Regions from separate parts of the Paenibacillus sp. AD87 genome, predicted to be linked through region 1. Evidence: predicted binding sites of a transcription regulator. Region 1 holds the regulator's gene; each other region holds the start of a gene.
The links. Region 1 encodes CtsR, which represses protease genes until heat stress. Its sites were predicted from a motif close to ATGGTCAATAAAGGTCAAACA; they were not measured.

Region 2: the regulator CtsR is predicted to act here: its motif matches at 1,762-1,782, upstream of clpP (ATP-dependent Clp endopeptidase proteolytic subunit ClpP).
Region 3: the regulator CtsR is predicted to act here: its motif matches at 9,042-9,062, upstream of clpP (ATP-dependent Clp endopeptidase proteolytic subunit ClpP).

What each region holds. Positions count from the first base shown of each region.
Region 1 covers NZ_LXQN01000021.1:4,219-14,496, reverse strand. The annotation lists gene pssA (CDP-diacylglycerol--serine O-phosphatidyltransferase) at 1-18, opposite strand, end outside; gene disA (DNA integrity scanning diadenylate cyclase DisA) at 62-1,138, opposite strand; gene radA (DNA repair protein RadA) at 1,152-2,519, opposite strand; gene clpC (ATP-dependent protease ATP-binding subunit ClpC) at 2,814-5,276, opposite strand; gene gpAD87_RS27790 (protein arginine kinase) at 5,464-6,534, opposite strand; gene gpAD87_RS27785 (UvrB/UvrC motif-containing protein) at 6,563-7,087, opposite strand; gene gpAD87_RS27780 (CtsR family transcriptional regulator) at 7,118-7,579, opposite strand; gene gpAD87_RS27775 (GNAT family N-acetyltransferase) at 8,052-9,227, opposite strand; rRNA gene rrf (5S ribosomal RNA) at 9,461-9,577, opposite strand; rRNA gene gpAD87_RS27765 (23S ribosomal RNA) at 9,658-10,278, opposite strand, start outside.
Region 2 covers NZ_LXQN01000007.1:268,686-278,963, forward strand. The annotation lists gene gpAD87_RS01315 (hypothetical protein) at 1-118, shown strand, start outside; gene tig (trigger factor) at 254-1,594, shown strand; gene clpP (ATP-dependent Clp endopeptidase proteolytic subunit ClpP) at 1,972-2,562, shown strand; gene clpX (ATP-dependent protease ATP-binding subunit ClpX) at 2,575-3,828, shown strand; gene ispG (flavodoxin-dependent (E)-4-hydroxy-3-methylbut-2-enyl-diphosphate synthase) at 3,952-5,049, shown strand; gene lonB (ATP-dependent protease LonB) at 5,219-6,973, shown strand; gene lon (endopeptidase La) at 7,060-9,399, shown strand; gene yihA (ribosome biogenesis GTP-binding protein YihA/YsxC) at 9,556-10,209, shown strand.
Region 3 covers NZ_LXQN01000016.1:30,757-41,034, forward strand. The annotation lists gene gpAD87_RS23225 (AI-2E family transporter) at 1-936, shown strand, start outside; gene gpAD87_RS23230 (ROK family glucokinase) at 1,427-2,377, shown strand; gene rapZ (RNase adapter RapZ) at 2,429-3,328, shown strand; gene gpAD87_RS23240 (gluconeogenesis factor YvcK family protein) at 3,342-4,328, shown strand; gene whiA (DNA-binding protein WhiA) at 4,335-5,273, shown strand; gene gpAD87_RS23250 (HPr family phosphocarrier protein) at 5,531-5,800, shown strand; gene gpAD87_RS23255 (SIMPL domain-containing protein) at 5,948-6,703, shown strand; gene gpAD87_RS23260 (PdaC/SigV domain-containing protein) at 7,068-8,165, shown strand; gene clpP (ATP-dependent Clp endopeptidase proteolytic subunit ClpP) at 8,356-8,952, opposite strand; tRNA gene gpAD87_RS23270 (tRNA-Arg) at 9,130-9,204, opposite strand; gene gpAD87_RS23275 (sugar-binding transcriptional regulator) at 9,688-10,278, shown strand, end outside.

The DNA.
Region 1 (10,278 bases):
AATGAATCTGGTTAACATCGTTGTTTCACCTCATTATTTTCAAGCCGTTATAGGCAAACCCTTACATTTGTCTGTCAATAAACATCTGCTCCTGCAAACGCTTGAGACCTTCCTTAATGGTTCGGGCCCGTACCTCTCCGATCCCGTCCACTTCGTCCAGCTCTTCTATTGTAGCCATAATGACATGAGGCAATTGTTCGAATTGATCCACCAGGTTATGGATGATGACATTCGGCAGGCGGGGTATCTTATTTAATACCCGATATCCCCGAGGTGCAACCGAATCTTCAGACGTAGCCGCTGACGAAGGGTATCCCAGAAGACGTACAATATGATGTGCATCCAGCAATTCATCGTCCGACAATCTTTTCAGACCAACGATAATCTCACGAATCTTGTCATCACTGTCATCACGGGCATAGTCCTTATACAGCAACCAGGCTTCCTCTTCTGTTGTACCGACGAGCTCCTCCATCTGCATGGAGATCAGACGTCCCTCGTTGCCGAGTTCATGAATGTAACGCTTGATTTCCGTTTTGATGCGCATAACCATTTCCGTACGCTGAATGACATTGACTACCTCAGGAATCGTTACCAGTTCCTCGAACTCGGCGGCGCTCAGATTCGTAAGGGACTGTGTCAATACAGCCTTGTATTTCTCCAAGGTTTGAATCGCTTGATTCGCCTTGGTCAAAATAACCCCGATTTCCTTGAGGGAATACCGTAGTGTTCCTTGGTATAAGGTGATAATATTCCGGCGCTGCGATATAGATACGACTAATTTGCCTGTTTGTTTCGCCACACGCTCAGCCGTCCGGTGACGGATCCCCGTCTCAGATGAAGAAATGGATGAGTCAGGAATGAGCTGAGTATTGGCATATAGGATACGCTTTAAATCCTCGCTAAGGATAATGGCACCGTCCATCTTCGCGAGTTCATACAGATAGTTCGGGGAGAAATCACAGTTAATCGAGAATCCCCCATCCACTACTTCCATTACTTCAGGGCTGTATCCTACAACCAGCAGTGCACCCGTCTTGGCGCGCAGCACGTTCTCCAGACCTTCGCGGAAAGGTGTACCTGGTGCAATCAGCCTTAACAATTCGTTCATATTATCCAGTTGGCTCGAATCTTTCATCTTGTTATGCCCCCTAATCTAAAGCAACCGCTAGTGCATCTGCCACGGTATTCACACCGATCAGTTGTATCCCGCGAGGATGTTTCCAGCCCTTTAAGCTTTTTTCTGGTAAAATGACACGCTTGAAGCCCAATTTCTGAGCTTCTTTCACACGTTGTTCAGCCCTTGAAACGGCCCGAACTTCACCCGTTAAACCGATTTCCCCAAAGATGACGTCATCTGGCTTGGTCGGTACATCTCTCAAGCTGGATGCGATACTTACAGCAACCGCCAAATCTACTGCCGGCTCATCTAATCTCACACCACCAGCTACGTTCAGATAAGCATCCTGCGTTTGCAAGAACATGCCCATCCGTTTCTCCAGTACCGCAATAATCAGGTTTAATCGATGGAGATCTACCCCTGTTGCCATACGCCGCGGAGAAGGGAAATGTGTGGTTGAAATCAATGCCTGCAATTCCACAAGCAGAGGACGTGTGCCCTCCATGCTGGCAACTACGGTAGAACCAGCCACACCCAGTGGACGTTCTGACAAAAAGAGCTCAGAAGGGTTGCCTACTTCACGAAGTCCATCTTCGCCCATTTCAAAAATGCCGATCTCATTGGTCGAACCAAAACGGTTCTTCACCGCACGTAAAAGGCGATACGTATGATGCCGTTCTCCTTCAAAATAAAGAACACAGTCCACCATATGTTCCAACATACGTGGACCTGCAATGGCGCCTTCTTTCGTAACATGCCCCACAAGTACGGTTGCAATGCCTCGCCCTTTGGCGATTCGCATGAACCGTGAGGTACATTCCCTTACCTGAGCTACACTGCCGGGTGCACTGGTGACTTCTGGCAGATATACGGTCTGAATAGAGTCGATGACTAGAAAATGCGGCTGGATCTGCTCTACCGCTTCCTCTACCCGCTCCATATTGGTCTCACATAGTACATATAACTCAGGAGACAGCGCACCCAGACGGTCAGCCCGCAATTTCGTTTGCTTAACTGATTCCTCACCTGAGACATATAACACACGCAAACCTGAGTGAGTCAAAGCATGAGATGTTTGTAACATCAATGTTGATTTTCCGATTCCGGGGTCTCCGCCCACCAGAACGAGAGATCCTGGAACAATTCCGCCGCCCAAAACCCGGTTCAGCTCTTCAATTCCAGTCTGTACACGCGGTTCCTGACCGCTATCTATATCTATGATGGGAAGTGGCTTATCTTTACTCTCAAAGAGAGGGGAATTTCTCCCTTGTGTTTTGACCACCGTTTCGGTTTCTTCCACCATTGAATTCCAAGACTGACAACCCGGACATTTGCCGTACCATTTGGGGGCTTCATAGCCGCATTCCGTACACTGAAACTTGGTTTTAACTTTGGCCACTTCAGCACTCCTAGGATTTATTTTATAACAGCATTTTGCATTTTTCGACGAATTTTGCCTTAATTCCCTGACGTGCAGGGTTAATAAAAGTTTACCATTGTTTGAGATTTTTCGTAAAGGATTATCGCAAACTTTACACATGTTCGTAGCACTTCAAAGTTTATTTTCTGATAAACAACAGCTCTGGGTCTCTGACTGGCACAAAAACACAAAAAAATCCTTCCCGACTAAAGCCAGGAAGGATTTTTGTTTTATACATCAGACTCAGTAGTTATGTCACTAGTTGAGTGTTACTTATTTCGTTTCGATTTCCTCAGTGGAAGGAACAACAACGTCTTTTTTAGTTACAGACAATGCTCCATTCTCTTCATCGATGAGCAACGAATCACCTTTAGTCACATTACCCGTAAGCAATTCTTCCGACAATTTGTCTTCAATATGCTTCTGGATCGCCCGACGAAGCGGACGAGCACCATAGGCTGGATCGAAGCCTGCTTTGGCAAGGAAAGCCTTGGCATTGTCTGTGAGCTCGAAGTCGACCTCGTATTCATTCAGACGTTTACGAAGCTCTTCACTCATCAGTGTAACAATCTCAGCAATGTGTTTTTCTTCAAGAGAATGGAACACGATAATTTCATCAATCCGGTTAAGGAACTCAGGACGGAAACTTTTCTTCAGCTCATCCATCACTTTACCCTTCATGTTATCGTAATCCGCACCTGCATCCACTACTGCCGTAAAGCCCAGTGTAGAGTTACGTTTGATCGCTTCTGCACCCACATTGGATGTCAAAATAATCAACGTATTCCGGAAGTCTACGACGCGACCTTTGGAGTCGGTCAGACGACCATCCTCAAGCACTTGCAGCAAGATGTTGAATACTTCAGGATGTGCTTTCTCGATTTCATCGAGCAGGACGACAGAGTAAGGTTTGCGACGAACTTTCTCTGTCAGCTGTCCACCTTCTTCATATCCCACATATCCCGGAGGCGCTCCGACGAGTCTTGAAGTGGAATGCTTCTCGCCATACTCGGACATATCAATCCGGATGACTGCATTTTCATCCCCGAACATTGCTTCTGCAAGAGCACGAGCCAGCTCGGTTTTACCTACCCCTGTAGGACCAAGGAAGATAAATGAACCCATTGGACGTTTCGGATCTTTCAATCCAGCACGAGCACGACGAACTGCACGACTGACGGACTTCACAGCCTCATCCTGACCGATGACACGTTCATGCAGAATTGATTCCAGATTCATCAAGCGTTGTGTCTCTTCTTCTTTCAGCTGATTCACCGGAATACCCGTCCAGCTGGCTACTACTTGTGCGATATCCTCAGGAGTTACCTCAGAATCCGTGCGACCTTGTTTTTCTTTCCATTGGTTCTTCGTTACATCCAGCTCTTCACGGATTTTTTGTTCCGTGTCACGCAGCGCTGCTGCCTTTTCGAACTCCTGGCTTTGAACCGCTGCGTCTTTTTCCTTCCGGATATCCTCGAGACGGCTCTCCAGTTGTTTGAGGTTAGGTGGGATCGTGTAAGAGTTCAGTCTTACTTTGGAACCCGCCTCATCAATCAGGTCAATCGCTTTGTCCGGCAGGAAACGGTCTGTAATGTACCGATCAGACAGTTTAACCGCCTGCACAATCGCTTCATCCGTAATTTTTACCCGGTGATGCGCTTCGTAACGATCACGTAAACCATGCAAAATTTGAACCGCTTCTTCTGGAGAAGGCTGATCGACCGTAATCGGTTGGAAACGACGCTCTAGCGCAGCATCCTTCTCGATATATTTGCGATATTCATCCAACGTTGTAGCACCGATGCACTGCAATTCTCCACGGGCCAAAGCCGGTTTCAAAATGTTCGAAGCATCAATTGCACCTTCCGCTCCGCCTGCACCAATCAGGGTATGCAATTCGTCGATGAACAAGACAATGTTACCCGCTTGACGAATTTCATCCATAATTTTTTTCAGACGATCTTCGAATTCACCGCGATATTTTGTACCTGCAACAACTGAACCCATATCCAATGTCATGACACGTTTGTCACGCAAAGTCTCCGGAATTTCGTTGGCGATGATTTTTTGTGCAAGTCCTTCAGCAATAGCTGTTTTACCTACACCTGGCTCACCGATCAGTACTGGGTTGTTCTTGGTACGACGGCTCAGCACCTGGATAACACGTTCGATTTCTTTACTACGTCCAATCACTGGGTCCAGGTTGTTCTCCTTGGCATACGCCGTAAGATCACGTGCCAGACTGTCCAGTGTTGGTGTGCTGACATTGGAAGGCGTACCATTATGACTGGATACAGCTTCACTGCTGCCAAGCAGTTGCAGCACTTGTTGACGTGCCTTGTTCAAACTAATACCCAGGTTGTTCAGCACACGTGCTGCAACCCCTTCGCCTTCACGAATCAATCCAAGCAGGATATGCTCTGTGCCTACATAGGTATGGCCCAATTTGCGAGCTTCATCCATAGACAATTCAATCACTTTTTTCGCACGAGGCGTATATGCAATGTTCGTAGGTTGCTCTTGGCCACGGCCAATTAGCGTCTCTACTTCATCTTGAATTTTTTCCAATCCGAGTCCCAGGCCGATCAGCGCTTTGGCTGCGATGCCTTCGCCTTCACGAATGAGGCCGAGCAAAATGTGCTCTGTACCGATGTTATTATGACCAAGACGGACAGCTTCTTCCTGCGCCAATGCGAGCACCTTTTGGGCCCGTTCCGTAAATCTTCCAAACATCATATCTCCTGCACCTCCATGGTTTTGGATAAAACGGGGGCTGTTGAAAGGATCCCACCGTATTCTTCATATCATTTTTGTTTGCAGCCGTGCTGCGAATAAAATCATTCAGCATTCATTTATAGAAATGCTCTATTATATAAAAGCCGCAGATGCGGCGTGAAACCTTTATAAACAACTATTGAACAACCTAGGATTGATTGGCTGCACTGATCGTATCACGGATCAACTGAGCCCGATATATGTCACGCTCATCTGTCCGCATGTCTTCCCCAAATGTTTTCTGCAAAAAGCCCGGCTGCGTCATCACGTTCAACTCGTTCATCACGGTAATGGACAAGCCGTCCAACAATCCGAGATCTACACCAAGTCGAACATCAGACAGACGCTGTGCAGCTTCCTTCGAATCGACGATGGCTGCATGGGACAAAATGCCGTAAGAACGCATAACCCTGTCGGTAATCCGCAATCTGGAGTCGGTAATTAACCGTTCTCTGGCGGTACGCTCATGCCCAATCATCTGTAACACAACACTATGCAGGTTATCGATGACTTCTTGTTCCGTCTGCCCCAGTGTGATCTGGTTGGAGATCTGGAACAGGTTACCCATCGCCTCACTGCCTTCACCGTAAATTCCCCGTACAGTCAGTCCGACTTGGGAGACTGCGGTTAGAATGCGGCCAATCTGCTGTGTCATCACCAGAGCGGGCAGATGCATCATGACAGATGCTCTGACACCTGTACCTACATTCGTAGGACAGCTGGTTAAATATCCTCTGCGGTCATCAAAAGCATAATCCACATGCGCTTCAAAAGCATCATCTATGGCGGAAGCTTTCTCCCAGGCTTCTTTTACCTGGAACCCCGGATAGAGGCACTGGATACGAAGATGATCCTCTTCATTAATCATAATACTGACAGATTCATCCTCACTGAGAATAACAGCACCATTTCTGGATTCGTTCGCAAGACTGGGACTGATCAAATGCTTCTCCACCAGCACCCGTTTGTCAAGGTCATCGATATCAATCAGATCCAGGGTATGAAAATCTCCAAAGGCATGAACGTCATCGTATTGAAGTACTTCGCTCAGCTTATTCAGCACTTCTTCCGATTGCTCATTGGAAGCCAGCATCGGAAACGGATAATGCTGCAGGTTGCGTGCGATCCGGACTCGGCTGCTAATGACGATTTCGGAATCAGCCGCATCACTACGCATCCAGTCGCTGAGCGCCTTCTCTGTAAAACGCAGATTAGGCATTACGCATCCCTCCTACTCATCACAAACTTTACTCCTGAGCTATTTCTTTTTCAAGTTCCCTGATCTGATCACGAATTTGAGCGGCTTCTTCAAACTCCTCTTGCGTTATGCTCTCCTGAAGATCCCGTTTCAGATCAGCAATCTGTCTTTTGACCTTGATGCGACCACCAGCTCGTGCAGGCACTTTACCCACGTGGGAAGTGCTGCCATGAACCCGTTTGAATAGCGGGTCCAGACGACTGTCAAAATATTTATAACAAGAACTACAGCCAAAGCGGCCGATTTTGCTAAACTGTGAATAGGTCATGCCGCATTCTTCACAACGAAGGGATTGCGCGGGTGTTGCTCCCGCACTGCCATTCTTGCCTGAGGGTTCAAAATCAAGCAACCCGGACAATAAGTTATGAATGGAAAATCCGTTGGATGTTCCTGGAATCATTTCCCCTTTTTCACGAGCACATGACTCACAAATATGGAATTCCGTCTTCTCTCCGTTCACGATCTTCGTGAAATGGAGTGTTGCCGGACGGTTGTTGCATTCTTGGCACAGCACAATGATGTACCCCCTTGATCCCGATAGTTTTCATTTACCGAGCAAAGATATTAACATCGCCTTTAACATTCTGGCACGAATTTGATCCCGGTAAGGAAGTTTGACCAATATAATCTCTCTCGATACAGCTGCCCGCATCAACCCGGCTTCCCTTTTGCTTAAGAAACGTGCTTCTTCCAGTTGGTAGATCAGACCTTCGGCAGCTGTCTGCCCGATCTCATCTCCAATACTATGGTGCAAATGGTTATGCAGAGCCGAGTGAGCCGGCAATTCAATCCGCTGTATGCGAACATAACCGCCGCCGCCACGTTTACTCTCTACAAGGTAACCTTTTTCGAGTGTAAATCGGGTGCTGATGACATAATTGATCTGGGAAGGCACACATGAAAATTGATCAGCCAGATCATTACGTTGAATTTCGACCAATCCTTCGGGACTTTCATGCAAAATACTCTTCAGATATTGTTCGATAATATCAGAGATATTACGCATCCACTCATCCTCCACTGTCTGAAACGTTAAGTCAATAAGGACCCACACGCCCCTACAGAGTACACCTTCTCAACCCATTTAACCAATCAAGGAAACAGCGAAACTGATCTTCAACGGTCTTCAACAGGAGAGCGAAGGACGCTCGAAGGTCCTTTAATATTGCTTTTATCCGCTGATGTGTACTACCTTTAATATGGCTCCCACCACCGGATTGCAGAAAGAAAGCTACGTAAGTATTTAACCTTTAGTTGACTTTGACTTTCTTTGACTTTATATACATTATAGCATATTTTGTGGTTTTGCCAAGAGGGAGCACTATTCATTTTTTACGATTTTACACGAAATATTCGGCTGACACAAAAAAACCTCTCCAAAATAGCTGGAGAAGTCCATTTGTCTCACACTTACGTCGTAATGCTATACAAGTTAAGTCTATGAAATTGATCCTAAAATACTCGTTACTCTATGAGGATCAGAAAAAATCAAGTAAATACGTTTCCCGTTCAGGAATCGCTTGCTCCAAAGCCTTAATCGCTCCATTCGGTCCTTCAATTCTACCTATTTGAGCCATCTCTGCGGGCCTACGATACCCCATCAGCATTGCGGTGAGCGCCTGTATGTCTACTTTAACAGTCTGATCTTTAGCTGCCGACTCAGATGTTTTCCATATCGAAGCTGTACCATTCATCGCCACATTCAACTGCCATACCCCTTCATTCCATGGTGCATGGGCATCCTCTACCTGGAGATTAATCTGTACTGGTGAGTCTGGGCTCGCAAAAGGATACTGTGAAATAAATTGTTCTACACTCACAATACGTGCCATGAAGAAAGGTACAATTTCCTGCTGAATCCGCGGATTATCTAATTGAAAAGCAAGCATATCACTGGCTGGTGCCTGTAAAGTGACTTCCTCAATCATGGAATCATGGTTGGCAATAAAGGTCCACAAACCTTGTCTTGTCTCTTCATTCAGATAAATGATCTCTTTAATGGTAAACTTTCTTTCCTTAACCTCATATAAAACATAGCCTTGTGCTTTACCAGCTTCATCATAATATACAGCCTTCTGGCTGGCGCCATTAGATAGAACTGAATTCTCCCATCTCGCATCATCCCGAATCAAGGTTCCGTTATAGCGTTCAGCGTACGCACTGTATACTTCCTTTAATATACTGAGTCCCGGATCGCCACGGCGAATTGTTCCAGGGGTTGCCTTTTTCGCAGGCAGATGAGCTGTAGGCACTTTATATCGTTTAAACTCAACATACGTCTCCCATCCATATCTCCGATAAAATGCAAAAGAAAACGGATGCAAAAACGATATACTTTGTTTGTTACGGTTCATTTCCTCCAGCGCATGCTTCAACAGCCCAGCTACCCAGCCTTTACGTCTATATTCTGGCCATGTCGCTACTCCCGCAATACCGCCCATCTCGAACGATCTCCCATGAATATAGGTTTGAAAAGGAATAATATGAAGTTTGGCACCCAATTGTCCTTCCTCAAATACACCCCATATATCCTGTGAATCAAATTGACTCCGTCTCTTCTCCGTTTGCTCTTCACTCATTACCACTTGAAAAGCATACTCGGAGAGTGCCATAGCTGGCTCAAAATCATCTACGGTTAATTTCTGAATTTCCATGTCGTCCTGCACCCCGTTCTCTAAGTTATGATATCTTTCAAATCATGGCCTGATACGTGATGTATGTATCCATTTATGAGTGTGTCAGAGGAACGGGACAAAGTCAAACAAGAGATGCACGGGCATCTCTCGGGGAATAACTTTTTTCGTGTATTATAATTGTTTCACCTATGATTTATAGTTAAAAAACGCAAATAAAAACCACCACCGAATAACATCGGCAGTGGTTCTTCGCTTGGCGGCGTCCTACTCTCCCAGGACCCTGCGGTCCAAGTACCATCGGCGCTAGAGGGCTTAACGGTCGTGTTCGGGATGGGTACGTGTGGAACCCCTCCGCCATCGCCACCAAACGCATAGCTTAGCTTACATTCAGAGTTTATTCTCTGAAAACTAGATCCGAAACGAAATGTGCGATTTACAACGTGCATATTTGGATAAGCCCTCGACCGATTAGTACTGGTCAGCTCCATGCATTGCTGCACTTCCACCCCCAGCCTATCTACCTCGTCGTCTTCAAGGGGTCTTACATACTGGGAAATCTCATCTTGAGGGGGGCTTCACGCTTAGATGCTTTCAGCGCTTATCCCTTCCGTACATAGCTACCCAGCGGTGCTCCTGGCGGAACAACTGGTACACCAGCGGTACGTCCATCCCGGTCCTCTCGTACTAAGGACAGCTCCTCTCAAATTTCCTACGCCCACGACAGATAGGGACCGAACTGTCTCACGACGTTCTGAACCCAGCTCGCGTACCGCTTTAATGGGCGAACAGCCCAACCCTTGGGACCTACTTCAGCCCCAGGATGCGATGAGCCGACATCGAGGTGCCAAACCTCCCCGTCGATGTGGACTCTTGGGGGAGATAAGCCTGTTATCCCCAGGGTAGCTTTTATCCGTTGAGCGATGGCCCTTCCATGCGGTACCACCGGATCACTAAGCCCGACTTTCGTCCCTGCTCGACTTGTAGGTCTCGCAGTCAAGCTCCCTTATGCCTTTGCACTCTTCGAATGATTTCCAACCATTCTGAGGGAACCTTTGGGCGCCTCCGTTAC
Region 2 (10,278 bases), on a different contig from region 1:
GCATGACGAGGAAGATACTCGCTCAATGTATGCTGTGACAGGGGCGATGCGCTTTCGTCTGGAGCAAGCATATCGATCAATGAAGCAGTTTGTTTCTGCTGGTTTGGATGGTCAATAGGACCCGGAAACGTTTTCCTCAAACCGTATCAAGGGATTCCCCTTGAAAAAGAATCTAATCTTGTTTATACTAAAATGGTTATTTTGTACGTGATTGCCTACGTGAACATGCGAATTTTGGAGGGGAAAGTATACAATGAAAGCAACTTGGGAAAAGATAGAGAAGAACCTTGGGGTTCTTGAGGTTGAAGTGGGTGCAGATCGTGTAACTGCAGCACTCGACAAAGCTTTTAATAAAGTAGTTAAACAAGCAAACGTACCTGGATTCCGTAAAGGTAAAGTTCCACGTTCGATCTTTGAAGCTCGTTTCGGTGTAGAAAGCCTGTATCAAGAAGCAATTGACATTTTGCTTCCTGAAGCTTACACAGAAGCAATCGACCAAACGGATATCTTCCCGGTTGATCGTCCTGACGTAGATGTCGAGCAATTCGCTAAAGGACAAGTATTCAAGTTCAAAGCGAAAGTAACCGTTAAACCTGAAGTTACACTGGGTGACTACAAAGGCGTTGAAGTTGCTGTAGCCAAACATGAAGTAACGGATGTAGAAGTGACTGAAGAGCTCGAGCGTCTTCAACAACGTCACGCAGAACTCGTTGTTATCGACGAAGGTTCCGCACAAAACGGCGACGTTGCTGTAATCGACTTTGACGGTTCCGTTGATGGTGTACCGTTCGAAGGTGGACAAGCTGAGGGTTATTCCCTGGAACTTGGTTCCAACACATTCATCCCAGGATTTGAAGAGCAGGTTGTGGGTCTGTCCACAGGCGACTTCAAAGACGTTGAAGTAACTTTCCCAGAGAGCTACCATGCAGCTGAACTGGCTGGCAAAAAAGCGGTATTCAAAGTGAAAGTACATGAACTCAAACGTAAACAACTTCCTGAACTGGATGACGAGTTTGCAAAAGATGTTAGCGAATTCGATACGCTTGAAGAGTACAAAGCTGATTTGAAAACGCAATTGGAATCCCGCAAAGCAGATGAAGCCAAAGCAGCTCAAGAAAATGCTGTTGTAGAAAAAGTGGCTGAAAATGCTGAAGTGGATATTCCTTCTGCAATGGTTGAGAGCGAAGTACAAAACATGATGCGTGATTTCGACAACCGTCTGCGCAACCAAGGTATGAACCTGGAAATGTTCCTGAGCTTCTCTGGTCAAACACAAGCTGACCTGAGAGGACAAATGCAGGAAGATGCTTCCAAACGTGTTCGCAACAACTTGGTTCTTGAAGCCGTTGGTAAAGCGGAAAACATCGAAGTGTCTGACGAAGAAGTTAACCAAGAACTCGAAAAAATGGCTGAGTCTTACAAGCGTCCTGCTGAAGAGATTCGTGGCATTCTCGAGGGTAATGGTTCCCTGGACAGCCTTCGTGATGAAGTGAAACTGCGTAAAACGATCGATGTTCTCGTTGAGAACAGCAAAGTCGTTGAAGCTGTTGAAGCTCCAGCTGAAGAAGTTGCTGCAGAAGCTGACGAAAAATAAGACAAGCTGTTACGTAATGAACAGCTGAATAAACGATAAGGCACGTGAATCATTGCGTGCCTTATTTTTAAATTATGGCATCCATTTTATAGAGGATTCAGTAATAATATGGATGGATTTCGTTGTGGCATTGGTTATGCATATTCAAGGTCCTATGGTTCTCCTGCAAATAAAAAAAAGGTGAAACGGCATAGGATTGCTCCGATTTGCACATACATAGAAAACATGGTTAAATATGATCAGGCAAAAAAGTAAACTTACTCCGTCTTGACACCACTTGTGAAAAATGACATTGTCACAGGAACGTGTTAGAATGAATTTGGGTTTGCTTTACAGGTAGCCTATGTCTAATTACATGTAGAAAAGAGGTTGGTCTCATGAGTCTGGTGCCAATGGTTGTTGAACAAACCAATCGAGGCGAGCGGTCTTACGATATATATTCGCGTTTGCTGAAGGATCGCATTATCTTTTTAACCAGTGCGATTGATGACGATGTAGCCAATCTTGTCATAGCGCAGCTTTTGTTTTTGGCAGCCGACGATCCTGAGAAGGATATAAGTTTGTACATTAATTCACCTGGTGGTTCTGTCACCGCAGGGATGGGTATATACGATACGATGCAATATATCAAGCCGGATGTATCGACCATTTGCGTAGGTATGGCAGCAAGCATGGGCTCGTTATTGCTGACAGCCGGAGCTCCTGGCAAACGATATGCGCTGACTAACAGCGAAGTGATGATTCATCAGCCGCTTGGCGGCGTTCAAGGACAGGCTGCGGATATCAAAATTCACGCAGAATGGATTATTAAAACACGTCAGAAACTGAATCAAATATACGTCGATCGTACAGGTCAACCCCTTGAGAAAATCGAGCGGGACACAGACCGTGACTTTTTCATGAGTGCTGAAGAAGCCAAAACGTACGGCATTATTGACCAGGTGCTCAGCAGACCGATCAATTCCTAAAGGGGTGGTTTCATGTTTAAATTTAACGATGAGAAAGGGCAGTTGAAATGCTCTTTTTGCGGTAAATCTCAGGAACAGGTGCGCAAGCTGGTCGCTGGACCGGGCGTTTACATTTGTGATGAATGTATCGAACTGTGCACTGAAATCGTAGAGGAAGAGCTCGGTCATGACGAAGAACTGGACCTCAAAGATATTCCAAAACCGAAAGAAATCCGCGACATTCTTGACCAGTACGTCATTGGTCAGGATCAGGCGAAGAAATCTTTGTCTGTAGCGGTTTACAATCACTATAAACGGATCAACACACAAAGTAAGATTGAGGATGTTGAATTGCAAAAAAGTAATATTTTGCTGTTAGGACCTACGGGTTCTGGTAAAACGTTGCTTGCGCAAACGATGGCCAAAATCCTTAATGTTCCTTTTGCTATTGCTGATGCAACTTCATTGACGGAAGCAGGTTATGTCGGCGAAGATGTAGAGAACATTCTGCTCAAGCTGATTCAAGCTGCTGATTATGATGTGGAAAAAGCAGAGCGCGGCATTATTTATATCGATGAAATTGATAAAGTAGCGCGTAAATCCGAGAACCCATCCATTACACGTGATGTATCGGGTGAAGGTGTTCAACAAGCGCTCTTGAAAATCCTGGAAGGAACTGTAGCTTCTGTACCACCACAAGGTGGTCGTAAGCATCCACATCAGGAATTCATCCAGATTGATACCACCAACATCTTGTTCATTTGTGGCGGTGCCTTCGATGGTCTCGAGCAAATGATCAAACGCCGGATCGGTAAAAAAGTCATCGGCTTTAATACCGTTGCGGAACAAAAAGATCTTAAACCAGGTGAATATCTGGGTATGGTATTGCCGGAAGACTTGTTGAAATTCGGTCTGATTCCGGAGTTTGTAGGCCGTTTGCCAGTTATCTCCACTTTGGAGCCGCTGGACGAAGACACATTGGTACGGATTCTTTCCGAGCCAAAAAATGCGCTTACGAAACAGTACCAAAAACTGCTTGAGCTGGATAATGTGAATCTGGTGTTCGAACCAGGAGCATTGCTGGCGATTGCGAAGGAAGCCATTAAACGTAACACGGGTGCACGTGGACTACGTGCAATCATCGAGGGCATTATGCTTGAGATTATGTACGAAGTGCCTTCCCGTGATGATGTTACGAACTGTGTCATTACCGAAGAGGTCGTTGAGAAGAGAGTCGTGCCTGAACTGAGCCAATCCAAGGACGACAAGCAGGAAGAAAGTGCCTAACTAAAGGCGAATATTCCGTTTCAACACTGAAATATAGACTTGTCAGTTCTCCACTCCTGGCAGAAGGCGAATTCATGTCTCTGTCAGGGTGGAGCTTTGACGTTGTGGGGAGAGAAATCACTCATGTTTTTAAGACAAGATACACGACCCGTAAAAGTGGGTAACTTAACGATTGGTGGCAGCAACGAAGTCATCATCCAGAGCATGTGTACAACGAAAACGGCAGACGTTGAGGCAACCGTGGCAGAGATTTTGCGTTTGGAAGAAGCAGGCTGCCAAGTGGTGCGTGTAACGGTGAACAATGAGGAAGCTGCAGCAGCCATCAAGGAAATCAAAAAACGGATTAATATTCCGCTCGTAGCGGATATCCATTTTAATTATAAACTGGCGCTCCTTGCGATTGAGAACGGCATCGATAAAGTGCGGATTAATCCCGGCAATATCGGTAAACGCTCCAAAGTAGAGGAAGTCGTCAAAGCTTGTAAAGAGAAGGGTATTCCGATTCGGATCGGGGTAAACGCAGGTTCTCTGGAAAACCATTTGCTCGAAAAATATGGTTATCCAACAGCTGATGCTATGGTAGAAAGTGCACTTTATCACATTGGTATTCTAGAAGAATTGGATTTTCACGATATTATCGTGTCTCTCAAAGCATCGGATGTGCCGATGGCGATTGAGGCTTATTCCAAAGCGGCTGAGATCATCAAGTATCCGTTGCATTTGGGCATTACCGAGGCGGGTACATTGTTCTCTGGTACAATCAAAAGTTCTGCCGGTATGGGTGCCTTGTTATCCATGGGCATTGGTTCGACGATGCGGATATCGCTTAGTGCGGACCCGGTTGAAGAGATCAAGGTTGCTCGTGACCTGCTCAAAACCTTTGGTCTGATTTCAAATGCAGCTACGCTGATTTCCTGTCCTACCTGTGGCCGTTTGGATATCGATCTGTTCTCCATTGCGAATGAAGTGGAAGAGTATATCTCCAAACTTAAGGTGCCGATCAAAGTATCGGTGCTGGGTTGTGCTGTTAACGGTCCGGGTGAAGCCAAGGAAGCGGATATCGGTATTGCCGGTGCACGCGGAGAAGGCTTGTTATTCCGTCATGGTAAAATGATCCGTAAAGTGCCAGAAGAGATCATGGTTGAGGAATTGAAAAAAGAGATCGACAAAATCGTGGAGTCTTATGAAGCGACAGGCGTTATTCCTGGCCGCTCGCACTGATTGATTTATATATCGTTTTGTAACAGTCCGTCAGCATTGACGGGCTGTTTTTTGTTCTCAAACATACAATTTCCTGATCACCCGTTTACGTCTCGGTGAAAAGGCTATACTACCAAGTATTAGCATGATCTCGTATGAGAATAGGGATAGAACAGGAGGATGTTGAGACATGGAATTTGGTATGGTCATAATGATGATTCAGTTATTTTTTGGTGTGGTGATCGGTTTGTATTTCTGGAATTTACTTCGAGGGCAGAAAACGAATCGCGGTGCGGTGGAGCGTGAATCCCGCAAGGAACTGGAGAAGCTGCGGAAGTTGCGCTCCATTTCACTCACCAAGCCCCTGTCAGAGAAGACACGTCCGGCAACCATTAATGACATTGTAGGGCAAAAAGACGGACTTCGCGCCCTTAAAGCCGCGCTATGCAGTGCTAATCCTCAGCATGTCATTATATATGGACCTCCAGGGGTAGGTAAAACAGCTGCTGCAAGGGTGGTTTTGGAAGAAGCCAAAAAGAATCCGTCATCTCCCTTCAAGGCCGATGCCAAATTCACGGAACTTGACGCCACGACGGCGCGTTTTGATGAACGGGGTATTGCTGACCCTTTGATTGGTTCAGTGCATGATCCGATCTATCAGGGAGCAGGAGCGATGGGCGTAGCAGGCATTCCACAGCCGAAACCCGGTGCCGTTACCAAAGCGCATGGAGGGATGCTTTTTATTGATGAGATCGGTGAACTGCATTCCATTCAGATGAATAAACTGCTGAAAGTATTGGAGGACCGCAAGGTGTTTTTGGAAAGTGCGTACTATAACTCGGAAGACACGCATACTCCTGCTTATATCCACGATATTTTTCAAAATGGTCTGCCAGCCGATTTTCGTCTTGTCGGAGCGACGACTCGATCGTCCCATGAACTGCCTCCAGCCTTGCGCTCGCGGTGCATGGAGGTCTATTTCCGTCCATTGCTGCCGGAAGAAATCGGGCAAATTGCGGAAGACGCTGTACAGAAAATCGGGTTCAGTCCATGTCCAGAAGCAGTTGATGTGGTTAAGCGCTATGCAACCAATGGCCGTGAAGCGGTCAATATCATTCAACTCGCTGCTGGGCTGGCCTTGACTGAAAAACGTGAAACGCTGCAGGCGTCGGATGTGGAATGGGTCGCTGGCAGCAGCCAGATTCAGCCCCGGCCAGATCGCAAGGTGCCTTTGCGGCCACAGATCGGTTTTGTGAATGGCTTGGCCGTATATGGACCGAATATGGGCACCATTCTGGAGATCGAAGTATCCGCTGTTCCGGCTCTTCGAGATCAGGGACGAATTAACATTACGGGAGTTGTGGATGAAGAAGAGATTGGAGGCGGTTCGCGTACACTCCGGCGAAAAAGCATGGCTAAAGGCTCGGTTGAAAATGTGATAACCGTATTAAAGGCCATGGGCATTCGTCCTAACGACTATGATTTACACGTCAACTTCCCAGGTGGAACGCCAATTGATGGCCCATCTGCGGGGATTGCTATGGCGACAGCCATTACATCAGCCATCCAGGGGCGTCCGATTGACCATGAGACTGCGATGACTGGCGAGATCAGTATTCATGGCCGGGTAAAACCGATCGGCGGTGTACTCGCCAAAGTGGAGGCTGCATTCCAGGCGGGCGCCAAAACGGTCATTATTCCGGCAGAGAACTGGCAGTCCATCTTTGAAAATCTGGATGGCTTACGAGTTATCCCGGTCGATACCGTTGAAGACGTATTCCGAGAAGTATTTGACTGGGTGCCTAATGAGGAGCAAGCCAAACAAATCAACCTTGCGGAGGAGACAGCGAAACCTGCACCGGAGATTTTCCCGCCGGCATCCGCATCCTATTTACGTGCTGACTTGCCCCGTCCAGGACAGGTTACAGATTCGGGAAGCTGCTAAGCGCTTCCCTTCATTGGTTTTTTATGTGAACATTTGATAGAATAATGAATGACTACAACCTGAGAGCCATTGGAGGTGCGAAAGCGATGGGACCGAGTAAAGCGAAAGGTCGTCGTTTTCCTTTACTGCCTTTAAGAGGACTTCTCGTCTACCCGAGTATGGTACTGCATCTCGATGTGGGCCGGGAGAAATCGGTCAAGGCTTTAGAAAAAGCGATGGTAGAAGAACATTTGATTCTCCTATGTTCCCAAGCCGAAGTAAATATTGAAGAACCAACACAAGAGGACATTTTCAGAATCGGAACCGTTGCCAAGGTCAGACAGATGCTGAAGCTTCCAAACGGGACGATTCGTGTACTTGTGGAAGGCTTGGAACGGGCTGAAATCATTGAATATACGGACAACGAGGAATACTATGAGGTTCTGGCTCAAGAGCTTCCTGAAGAGGAGAACAGTCATCCAGAAACGGATGCGCTGATGCGTACAGTTCTGAACCAGTTCGAAAATTATATTAATCTGTCCAAAAAGGTTACACCTGAGACACTTGCGGCTGTGTCTGATATTGAAGAACCAGGTCGCTTGGCCGATGTCATCACCAGTCACCTGTCTTTGAAGATCAAGGACAAACAGGAGATTTTGGAGACCATTGACGTTCGTGAACGGCTGGAGAAGCTACTGGACATCCTGAACAATGAGCGGGAAGTGCTAGAGCTCGAACGCAAAATCAGCCAGCGCGTGAAGAAACAGATGGAGAAAACCCAGAAAGAGTATTATCTGCGTGAGCAGATGAAGGCGATTCAAAAAGAGCTGGGTGAGAAAGAAGGCCGTGCCGGGGAGGTTGAGGAACTCCGAAATCAGATGGAGGCTCTTGGCTTGCCGGACAAGGTGAAGGAAAAGGTTGAGAAAGAAATTGATCGGCTGGAGAAAATGCCATCAAGTTCTGCCGAAGGTGGCGTTATCCGCAACTATGTGGATTGGCTGCTGGGACTGCCTTGGACGCAGCTGACAGCTGACGATCTGGATATTCAAAAGGCTGAAGATGTGTTAAATGCAGATCACTACGGTTTGGAAAAACCGAAAGAACGCGTGCTTGAATATCTGGCTGTTCAGAAGCTGGTGAAAAAGCTTAAAGGACCGATCCTCTGTCTGGTTGGACCTCCAGGGGTCGGGAAAACGTCGCTTGCCCGCTCTATCGCCAGATCCCTTGGACGCGAATTCGTCAGAATATCGTTGGGTGGCGTGCGAGATGAAGCAGAAATTCGCGGTCATCGCCGCACTTATGTTGGTGCAATGCCAGGCCGCATCATTCAGGGCATGAAGACGGCGGGTTCACTCAATCCGGTGTTCCTGCTGGACGAGATCGACAAAATGGCTTCGGACTTCCGTGGAGACCCTTCCGCAGCGTTGCTTGAAGTACTTGATCCCGAACAGAACAACACATTCAGTGACCACTTTGTAGAGTTGCCGTTTGACTTATCTAACGTTATGTTTATTACAACTGCCAACACAGTGCATAACATTCCACGTCCGCTTCTGGACCGGATGGAGATGCTCAATATTCCGGGGTATACCGAGCTGGAGAAGCTGCAAATTGCCAAAAACTATTTGCTGCCGAAACAGAAACAGGATCATGGTCTGGAAGAAGATCAGCTGAATATCGGGGATGACAGCATGTTGCGTGTCATTCGTGAATATACACGAGAGTCCGGCGTGCGGAATCTGGAACAGCAGATGGCTTCGTTGTGTCGGAAAGCGGCCAAAAACATCGTGTCTGGTGTGGAAGGTCAGATTAACATTACACCAGATGAAGTGAAGGATTACCTTGGTCCGGGTAAATTCCGCTACGGTATGGCCGAACTGGAAGATCAGATTGGTACTGTGACGGGACTGGCGTGGACTGAAGTGGGTGGAGATACCCTCGTGATCGAGGTTACCGTTGTACCTGGTACAGGCAAGCTGACGCTGACAGGTAAACTGGGCGATGTCATGAAGGAATCGGCTCAGGCGGCATTCAGCTACACCCGATCCAAAGCTGCACAGCTTGGCATCCCGTCTGACTTCCACGAGAAGAACGATATCCATATCCACGTTCCGGAAGGAGCCATTCCAAAGGATGGACCATCCGCAGGAATTACAATGGCGACTGCGTTGATCTCTGCTCTAACGAACAAACATGTCTCCAAAGATATTGCCATGACTGGAGAAATAACGCTGCGTGGCCGTGTGTTGCCAATCGGCGGACTTAAGGAAAAATCACTGGCGGCCCACCGCGCCGGTTACAAAAAAATATTATTGCCCAAGGATAACGAACGGGACCTGCGGGATATTCCGGACAGCATCAAAGAAGATGTGGAATTTGTTCCTGTAGCCCATATGGATCAGGTGCTGCAACATGCGCTTGTGGAACAGGCAGGAATACACCTGTAGTCCGTTAAACGAGGGATCGTATGAAGAGTAAACCGTTCTGCGGAAGCTTTGGCGTCCGCTGGAACGGTTTTTTTGGTATGATAGAACAATCCATGGCATAATACCAACAGCAGCTCTAAGTAAGAGCACAGGAGTTAAAGAGAGGACAGATACATTATGAAAGTAAATCAATCCGAATTTATTATCAGTGCCGTTCGGCCTGAACAATACCCCGAGGACGGCCTGCCCGAGATTGCCTTAGCGGGGCGGTCCAATGTAGGGAAATCATCTTTGATCAACCGTTTGATTAATCGTAAAAACTTGGCACGGACGAGTTCTACCCCTGGTAAGACACAGCAACTGAACTATTATAAGATCAATCAGGATCTCTACTTCGTCGATTTCCCGGGATATGGCTACGCTAAAGTTTCCAAAGAGCAACGCTTTGCCTGGGGCAAAATGATGGAGAAGTACTTGTTGGGACGCGAGGAATTGAAGCTTGTCATGCAGATGGTGGACATGAGACATGAACCGTCCAAGGATGACATGATGATGAATGAGTGGCTCCGCCATCATGGCTTGCCTTTGGTAGTGGTTGCGACGAAGATGGACAAGATTCCAAAAACGCGTAGAGCCAAACATATTAAAGTCATCAAGGAAGCTTTGGATCTTCGCCCGGGTGATCTGTTTGTACCGTTTTCATCGGAAGAAGGTTTAGGAAAAGAAGAATTATGGGAGATCATTACCCGCTTTGCCGGAATCGGTCAAGCTTCAGCGGAAGAAGAGCCACAGGCTGAGGAAAATCACGAAAAGAACGAAATTAACGGATAACCGGGAATTACGCCATTTTGATGCAGGAAAGCAAGCAACTGGGGTGGATCTTTAATGGGATCAAGGATT
Region 3 (10,278 bases), on a different contig from region 1:
ATGATTTTGCTGTTATTCCTGGTGACGTATGTCATGAACAGGTTGCAGCATTTTATCACAGAGAAGTTGAATCGTTTATTTCCGATTAACTATAAAGTCGTAGTCATTCTTCTCTATCTTATCGTTATTGCAGCCATTGTACTGGGCATCTCCAGGTATTCACCACGAATTGTGGATCAGGTCGTTCAGTTAACGAATGAGATAATGAAGTTTCTCGATACCGCTGACGGAGATAATTTTGCTTCCAAAATTGCCGGTTATCTTCAATCGTTCGATATCAAAAACTATACCAACGATGCATTGAAGTATATTTTTGCGTTAAGCAAATGGTTGGAGTTCATTCTGTTGGTCATTATCCTGAGTCTGTTCTTCTTGTTGCAGAAGCGGGAGATTTCCAAGTTTACCTCCAAGTTCAAAACAAGCAAAATCGGCTGGTTCTATAATGAAGTGGCCTATCTCGGAGATAAGTTTGTATCTTCTTTTGGTAAAGTAATCGAGGCACAATTGATGATTGCTGTGTTTAATACAGCTTTGACGATTCTAGGATTATGGATACTTGGTTTCCCGTACTTGTTCGCCTTGACCATTCTGGTGTTCATGCTGAGTCTGGTACCCGTTGCGGGGGTTATCATCTCACTAGTTCCGCTGTGTTTGATCGGTTATCAACTGGGAGGATTACAGCTCAGCGTGATCGTGATCATTATGATCATCATCATTCATGCGCTGGAAACGTACTTCCTGAATCCGAAGCTGATGGCTCACAAAACCAAATTGCCGATGTTTTACACGTTTATCGTACTGATTCTGTCTCAACATTTCCTGGGGATCTGGGGGCTTATCATCGGTATACCGATCTTTGTCTTCCTGCTCGATATTCTGGACGTCAACAAGATGGAAAAAACGGAAGAGCCCGTACGTGTGGAAACGAAGCTGTGACCAGTAGCTGAATAGCTGCTGAAGGTATAGGTTTAGGTTTGTTCATAAAAGTAGAGAAACGCCTCCTGTTATAGGAAGGCGTTTTTTGCGCCGTTAGGCTAAGGGTTGCAACAACTGAACCACGAGTGAACTTATCTTGAATCACGTCTGGTCTATAAGATATTTCCATCTTACCGAACTGTCTGAGACGTGATTAGTAAGGATTGTCATGAGATTCAGATGACAATTGTCATCTTTTACGCATGGAACGAGTGGATATGCAATATCATGAGTTGAGGCTTCCTCCTCTATGGAGGAAGGAATGAAGCCTGCGTTTTTAATAGAGACAAATAAGGTTGTATACGTATTCAAAAATAGCCTGTGATGTTGTTCACAATAGCGAGGAAGCTAATCACAGCAAAGGTCTTATCGTCTTGACCCAGGCGTATCCTTCAATTATAGTTGGTACGTAGGATTAAACTATTATAGATAGATAAAGGTGGCTTGTAGCATGTCTGAGAAAATCTACGTTGGGGTCGATCTCGGCGGAACAGCAATCAAGGTCGGTATATGTGATGAACACGGTCAGCTTATGCATACGTATGAAGGACCGACTGAAGTGGATAAGGGCGTTGACACGGTCATTGCCAACATCGAGAAGTATGTCCGTCATATCGTTGCCGAATCGCCTTACAGCTGGGAACAGCTTGAAGGTGTGGGAGCAGGAGTGGCTGGGTTCACCAATGTACGCGAGGGAATTATCGTTCTTGCCCCTAACATTGGATTTCGGAATGTAGCCATTCGTTCAATTTTGGAAGAACGTCTGGGCAAGCCAGTCAAAATAGATAACGATGCAAACGTGGCTGCACTGGGTGAAGCTTGGGCAGGTGCTGGCAAGGGCGTGGACAACTGTGTATGTTATACGCTTGGTACAGGCGTTGGTGGCGGACTGATCTTGAACGGTAAGATCTATCAAGGTTTCTCTGGTATGGCTGGTGAGCTTGGTCATGTCAGTGTTGTTCCTGATCTGGAAGCCATTCAGTGCGGATGCGGCAAAATGGGATGCGTGGAAACTGTATCTTCAGCAACCGGAATTATTCGTATGGCCAAAGACGCTGTAGAGCGTGGAGATCATACATCACTGGCACTCGTGGACAAGATTGCAGCTAAAGAAGTATTTGATGCAGCTAAGGAGGGCGATGAAGTTGCTCTTCGTATCGTCAATCGTGCAGCGTTCTATCTGGGCAAATCAATGGCGGCTGTAGCGGCTGTGATTAACCCTGAGATGTTCATTATCGGTGGCGGTGTATCCAAAGCGGGTAATATTTTGTTTGATGAAGTACGGACTGTATTTGCGAAACTGACACCTGAACCGCTGCAAGAAGGGGTTAAGATTCTTGAAGCAACGCTTGGCAATAATGCAGGTATTGTTGGCGCGGCAGGTCTTCTCTTGCGTTCCTAGTAACCTCGTAACAGTATAATCCGACAGCAATATGATAAGGAGGGGACATTTATGCTTGAAGGTGAAGTTTCACCGGGCACAGGCGCCACGCTCATTATCATTACGGGCATGTCCGGAGCAGGCAAGACGATTGCAGTACAAAGCCTGGAGGATCTTGGTTTCTTCTGTGTGGATAATCTTCCACCGGTATTGATTCCAAAATTTGCGGAGTTGATTGAGCAATCGAACGGCAAAATTGGCAAGGTCGCACTGGTTATCGACCTTCGCGGTCGTGAGTTCTTTACGGCTTTGTCCGAGTCACTGAACTATATTAAAGATCATTTTACCATTCATTGTGAAATATTATTCCTGGACGCGACAGACTCTGTATTAGTCCAGCGTTATAAGGAGAGCAGGCGCAGACATCCACTCGCTCCTGAGGGCATGCCGCTGGACGGCATCCGACTGGAACGGAAGATGCTGGAGGAACTCAAAAATTCCGCCACTCAGGTACTGAATACCAGTACGATGAAGCCTGCTCAACTGAAAGAGCGCATCATATCCCGCTTTTCTCATCTGGAAAGCCATATGCTGTCGGTAAATATTACGTCGTTTGGGTTCAAATACGGTATTCCTATCGATGCGGATCTGGTGTTTGATGTTCGTTTCTTGCCAAATCCGCATTATATTGAACATTTACGTCCGAATACGGGACAGAATAGTGATGTATATGAATATGTTATGAAATGGCCGGAGACGCAGGCGTTTCTGACCAAGCTGCTGGATATGCTGCATTTTCTGATTCCGCAATACCGGAAGGAAGGCAAAAGCCAGGTTATTATTGGAATCGGCTGTACCGGAGGCAAGCATCGTTCGGTAGCAATATCGGAATATTTGGGCAAAATGTTGGGAAGCAGCGAAACTGAGGCTGTCACCGTGAGCCATCGCGACGCCGACCGGGACCGTCATTGAAGAGGGTGAAGGGATGAAAGAAGCCGGACCACGAAGAGAACGTCCGAGAATTGTAGTCATGGGCGGCGGAACCGGATTATCCGTGATGCTGCGCGGTTTGAAGGAAAAGCCGCTGGACATCACGGCCATCGTGACGGTGGCGGATGACGGAGGAAGTTCGGGCATCCTGCGTAATGAGTTGCAAATGCCGCCTCCGGGCGACATTCGTAACGTACTCACGGCGCTAGCAGATGTAGAACCGTTGTTGTCGGATATGCTGAATTATCGCTTCAATACAGGCGCGGGGCTTGCAGGCCACAGCCTGGGTAACTTGATTTTGGCTGCAATGACGGATATATCGGGCGACTTTGTGACCGCTGTGCGGGAACTTAGCCGCGTGTTTGCCGTTCGGGGTGAGGTATTACCCGCAGCCGGGCAGGCCGTTATACTGCATGCAGAGATGGAGGACGGATCGATTGTTACTGGCGAGTCCAAGATCCCTGAAGCTGGCTTACGGATCAAACGCGTTTTCCTTGAACCGGATCACGTGGAGCCGTTGCCAGAGGCTGTTGAGGCTATTCGTCAGGCAGACGCCATCCTGATTGGGCCAGGTAGTCTCTACACGAGCATTCTGCCCAATCTGCTTGTACCTAAGCTGGCTGAAGCTGTCGTTGAAGCTGACGCAGTAAAAATGTTTATTTGTAATGTGATGACACAGCCGGGAGAGACGGATAATTATACGGTGAGTGACCACCTCAAGGCGGTACATGAACATGTAGGACAACAAGTTTTCGACTATGTCATTGTAAATAATGGTGATATCCCGCTGCAGGTGCAGAATAAGTATGCGGAAAAAGGAGCTAAACCAGTTGTGCTGGATATGAATGTGCTGAAGAGTGCCGGCTATCAAGTGGTTGCGGATACGTTGGTCCTATTCCGGACTTATCTGCGTCATGATGCCGACAAGCTGAGCCATCACATCTATCAACTTGTACAAAATTGGATGTTACGGAAGAGGTGAAGTCCCATGTCGTTTGCAGCACAGACCAAAAAAGAACTAACGATGATCGAAAGCGAACCGTGCTGCGAAAAGGCGGAACTTTCAGCCCTCATCCGTATGCTTGGTGCGGTGCAGTTATCGAATAAAAAAGTCATCTTGGATATTTCGACGGAGAATGCCGCCATTGCAAGACGGGCATACTCTCTGCTTAAAAAGCATTTTCAAGTGCATACGGAATTGCTTGTCCGCAAAAAAATGCGGCTGAAAAAGAACAATGTATATATTGTTCGGATTCCAACCATGGTACAGGTGATTTTAAAAGATCTGTACATTGTTTCCGAAGGATTTCTGTTTACTCCCGGGATCAGTGGAGAGCTGTTCAAAAATAACTGCTGTAAACGTGCTTATCTTCGAGGAGCATTTATGGCAGGAGGCTCGGTCAACAATCCCGAAGGTTCATCCTACCACCTGGAGATTGCGTCCATGTATGAGGAGCACTGTCAGGCCCTGGTGGACCTGGCGAATGAATTTCATCTCAATGCCCGGTGTATAGAACGCAAAAAAGGATTCATCCTATACATTAAGGAAGGCGAGAAAATCATTGAACTGCTCAGTATCATTGGTGCACATCAGGCCCTTTTCAAGTTCGAGGATGTGCGTATCATGCGAGATATGCGTAATTCCGTCAACCGAATCGTCAATTGTGAGACGGCGAACCTGAACAAAACGATTGGAGCAGCCGTCAGACAGATCGATAACATCAGATTGTTGCAAAAGGAAGTTGGTCTGGAGTCGTTGCCCGAAAAGCTTCGTGAAGTGGCTGAAGTCAGACTCGCCCATCCGGATATCAACTTGAAGGAAGTAGGCGAACTGCTTAAAGGTACAGTCAGCAAGTCCGGAGTGAATCACCGGCTCCGCAAGATTGATGAGCTGGCAGAGAAGGTTCGTACCGAGCGTTACGGTTAAATGAAAAGTAGGGCAGCCTGGCAAAGCTGATTGCTTTTGGTTTTCGCCTAAAGGTCAGCTTAAAATCAGCCTATAAGGAACTTGGAGAACTGCTCAAGGTGTAATGAGGTGATGTAAAAAGGCTAAAATGGGTCATAATAATGACATCCCATCACCCTAAGTTTTTTCTTCTAGGTCCTGCTCTGGTTATATGGTATAATGTTATAAATATAATTGTGTATTTAATGTCCAGATTTCATAATAGGGGGTAAGTTTCCATGACAAAGCACCCGGTAGTTGTCCGTTTGAAAACGGGTCTCCATGCCAGACCTGCGGCACTGTTCGTTCAAGAAGCGAATAAGTACTCATCTGAAGTGTTCGTCGAGAAGGACGACAAAAAAGTAAATGCAAAAAGTATCATGGGGATCATGAGCCTTGCAATCAGTACTGGTACGGAAATCCAGATTAGTGCAGAAGGTGCGGACGCCGAACAGGCTGTAAACGCTTTAGTTAGTCTGGTAAGCAAGGAAGAGCTTGAGAACCAATAAGATATGATTTGAACTCAATGAAGAAGTCCCGAAAGGGGCTTTTTTGCGTTTTATGACTGTCAAGTGCAACATTATGGAATTAAGCCCGTCTGTTAGGTATCAAATCGATTTGAGTTTGTGATGTTAAAACTTAAGGAGGCTAACGTAATGGGTAAATTATGGATGAAACCGCTGGGCGCGGTGATGGTCGCAGGTACATTGCTAGTAGGAGGTACTGCTTGGGTGGCACCTAGTAACTATGCATATGCTGCTGAGGTACAGGGGGTACAGCAAAACGTGATTAACGTTGTGGGTACAGGTGAGATTCAGGTGAAGCCTGACATCGCTTATCTTTCCATTGGAGTGAACAGTACGGCAGATACCGCAGCCTCTGCGCAAAAAGCGAATGCAGCGAAAATTCAAAAGGTTAGCAATCTGCTGAAAAGTACGTGGAAAATCAGTGCGGATGATATTCAAACCAGCCAGTTCTACGTACAGCCTGACTACACGTATAGTGAAAAAGACGGACAGAAGATCAAAGGGTACACAGCTCATCACACATTGACTGTAACTTACCGGGAGATGGACAAGATTGGTGAACTCCTGGATGCTGCATCCCAAGCTGGTGCCAACAATATTGAAAATGTACGTTTTACGGTAGAAAAACCGGAGAGCTTTGAAGCTCAGGTGATTGAAAAAGCTGTTGCTAATGCTGATGTAAAAGCTGGAGCTATTGCAAAAGCGGTTAAACGTCAACTGGGTGCTGTTCTGTCTGTGAGCCAAGGTGACGCCAATGTACCTGTGTTCTATGCAAGTGAGGCTTTGATGTCCAAAGCGACAGCTGATTCTGCTGGTAGCACAGAAATTGAAACAGGACAGGTTAAAGTAAGCACAACGCTGAATATTACTTATGAAATGAAATAAGTGAAATAAATAAGGCTGGATGTCCGTTAAAGATATGCTTGAGCGGGCGAAAGGCAATAATGACAAAGACGTTGTCCATCGGACAGCGTCTTTTTTGTTATAAAGGCGCACTTTGATGAAGTTTGGAAAGAAGAGGTGAAATATGACGAAATGAATTGCTGGTTTTTGGTATCTTTTTTGTCCATTTGTTCGTAACAAAACCTTCATTATAGGCATCTGGATCGAACAACATTGTAACTGGAGCTGTAAACCTTTCCGCAATTGGGTTAATTATAATAAAGAGGTGAGCGTATGAGGCATACGATCAAATCAGGATACATACGCAATGACACTCAAATTTGAATTCGAGAGAGGAGTTTTATATATGACATCATTGAAAAAATGGACTAGTGCACTACTGGCGGCAGGAATTATTGTGGGGAGCGGGGCTGTATGGCAGGATAGTTCTGTACAGGCAGCTTCAGTATCCACGAAAGTGACAACACCTACTGAGGTAACTCTGAAGTCGGGAGGCAAAACTCTTACTCAAAAAGGACTCCTTCAAGGTGGCTCCACTTGGGTATCGCTTACCGCAGTGAAAGATGTTGCAGGTGGAAGCTTGAAATATGATGCAAAGGCTAAGGAGTACTCCTTAACGGCAACTAATAATACGATGACCATCAGCCTGATTGATGGGGCACCGAGTGTTAGAATTAATAACTACTATCCACAAGTGGAAGCGAAGCTGATCAATGGCCGATTGTATATTCCGTTTTCTGCAATGAGAGATTATTTGGGTGTTCAGGGCAACTGGGATGGCAAAGCCAAGACACTGACGCTGAGCAAAGTGAAGCAAAATAGCGTGACAGTCAAAGCGGCAACAGTGAAAGTCAGCATCAAGAACGCTGAAGTCGATATTCAATATCCTCAGGTTAGCGGACTTGCTAACGATAAAGCAGAAGCAGCTATCAACAAGGTGCTGAAAGATGAAGTCGATGCTTTTGTAGCAGATTTCAAAAAACAAACTAAGGAATTTGGTGACGCAGCAGCGAACCGTCCATATGCATTTGAGAGTTCTTATGTCGTGACATACAACGAAAATGGTGTGCTTGGACTCATTACGCAAAGTTATCAGGACTATGCAGGTGCACATGGCATGACGTTCCGTTCAGGTCACACCTTTGCTCTGGATTCCGGCAAGGAATTGAGTCTGGATGATGTAATTCAAAATAACAAAACTGTGCGTCAGACAGTAAGCAAAAAAGTTGGAGATCAGCTTAAAGCTAGCGGTGGTTACCTTGAAGGCTATAAAGGTCTGAATAAAGATCAGGATTTCTATGTAACACCAACAGGTGTAGTTGTATTCTTCCAGTTGTATGAGTATACAGCTTATGCGGAGGGCTTCCCAGAATTCCCGTTCACATACAAAGAGTTGCTTCCTAAAGGCACAGAGCCGTTCAGTGGCTTAACAGCCAACAAGTAAAGTATTAGATTTTCTATGAAAGTTAATTGAATCGATTGAATTTGTATCATGCACTTTTAAATTATCTTCATAAAAAGGACGCCCTCGTCATATGACAAGAGCGTCCTTTTTTCATATAGCCAACTCAACTGGGCGTTGCCGTTTGAGTGGGCTATATGGTACATCCGTTTAATTGGTGATTCGCCTCGGCTTAGATGCCTTGGGAACCTACGTTTTCAATAACTTTATCGATGATACCGTAATCGGCAGCTTCAGCAGCACTCATAAAGTAGTCACGATCTGTATCTTTCTCAATACGCTCCAGCGGTTGGCCTGAGCGCTCAGCGATGATGCGGTTCAAAGTATCACGCATTTTCAGGATGCGGCGGGCACGAATTTCGATGTCCGAAGCTTGACCTTGCGCACCACCAAGTGGTTGGTGAATCATGATTTCGCTGTTAGGCAATGCAAAACGTTTACCTTTGGCACCTGCGTTCAACAGGAATGCACCCATCGAAGCCGCCATACCTACACAGATGGTAGATACATCAGGTTTGATGAATTGCATTGTATCGAAAATCGCCATACCGGCTGTAATGGATCCGCCTGGGCTATTGATGTATAAGTGAATGTCTTTCTCCGGATCTTCCGCAGCTAGGAACAACATCTGTGCCATGATGGCATTCGCCACAACGTCATTTACATCACTGCCAAGGAAGATGATACGATCCTTCAGCAATCTGGAATAGATGTCATAGGCGCGCTCACCGCGGTTGCTCTGTTCAACGACCATTGGAATATAACTCACGTGAAAAACCTCCTCAGAAATGTAAATGTTAATTGGTGTTATATATAAACTGTTACCGTATTACCCACATCATAAACAATTCCAAACAAAAAGTCAAAGAAAGTCAAACTAAGTTTAAAAAAAAAGAAACCTATTCGGTTTCATTGGTTAAGAGTGTTATGAGCTACTAATTAAGAATGGCGCGCCCGCCAAGAATCGAACTTGGATCTCAGGCTTCGGAGGCCTACGTCATATCCATTGGACCACGGGCGCACATTGATTATTGCTGCAAACATAGTTGCATAAAAGCAGTTTTGAAATAGAAGCTTCAAATATGTGACAGCAATAATGATTATAGCTCATGAGTAATTTAATTGCAAGCTGATGTTCGCTGTTTTGGTTTGGATTACCCTGAAATTGATCATGATGAAAATAAGTGGATAAAGAGCGCAAATAGGTAAATGCTAAAAGAGGTTTTGGACATGCCATATGAAAAACCATAGCAAGCAATATGTAGATGAGAATTTTACTTTGCTTCTATATATGGTGTCGAACAGGTTGTTCTCGATCATAGTAGATTGACATTGTGAAAATAGGCGCGTACAAACGCCTGAAACGTGTCGAATTAACGCTTCGAAACACTTGCATGTCACGTCAGTTTTAGGTAGAATAGACGTGGGACTTAAAAAGTTAACCCGGGACGTTTTGGGGCCATGAAAGAAAGCTTGGAACGAGAAGCTTGCGGGAGTGGAAAGCATGCGAACGATTTTAGAAGTGCAAAAGCAGCTTCTGCCTGATCTCATGGATGTCTTGAAGAAGAGGTATACGATTCTGCACCAGATCATGTTATCGGATGTGATCGGACGAAGAACGTTAGCTAATTCCATGCAGATGACCGAGCGGGTTCTGAGGGCTGAGACCGATTTGTTAAAGGCTCAGGGACTTATTGAAATTGACAGTGCAGGGATGAAGATCAGTGAGGCAGGGCATGAATTGCTGCAGCAGTTGGAACCCGTCGCCAAAGAGCTGTTCGGATTATCCGAACTGGAAGAGCGCATCAAGCAAGCCTACGGTCTGCAAAAGGTAGTTGTGGTTCCTGGTGATTCGGACATTTCTCCATTTGCCAAACGGGAACTGGGTAGAGCCGGAGCGAAGGCTCTGGGTAATATTATGACTGATAACGATGTTGTCGCCGTAACTGGCGGTTCAACAACGGCTGGAGTCGCAGAGCAACTGACTCCGCCAACATCGCTGAAAGGTGTCTGGTTTGTACCGGCACGCGGTGGGCTGGGAGAAAGCCTCGAAATTCAGGCCAATACGATTGCATCCACGATGGCAAAACGGGTA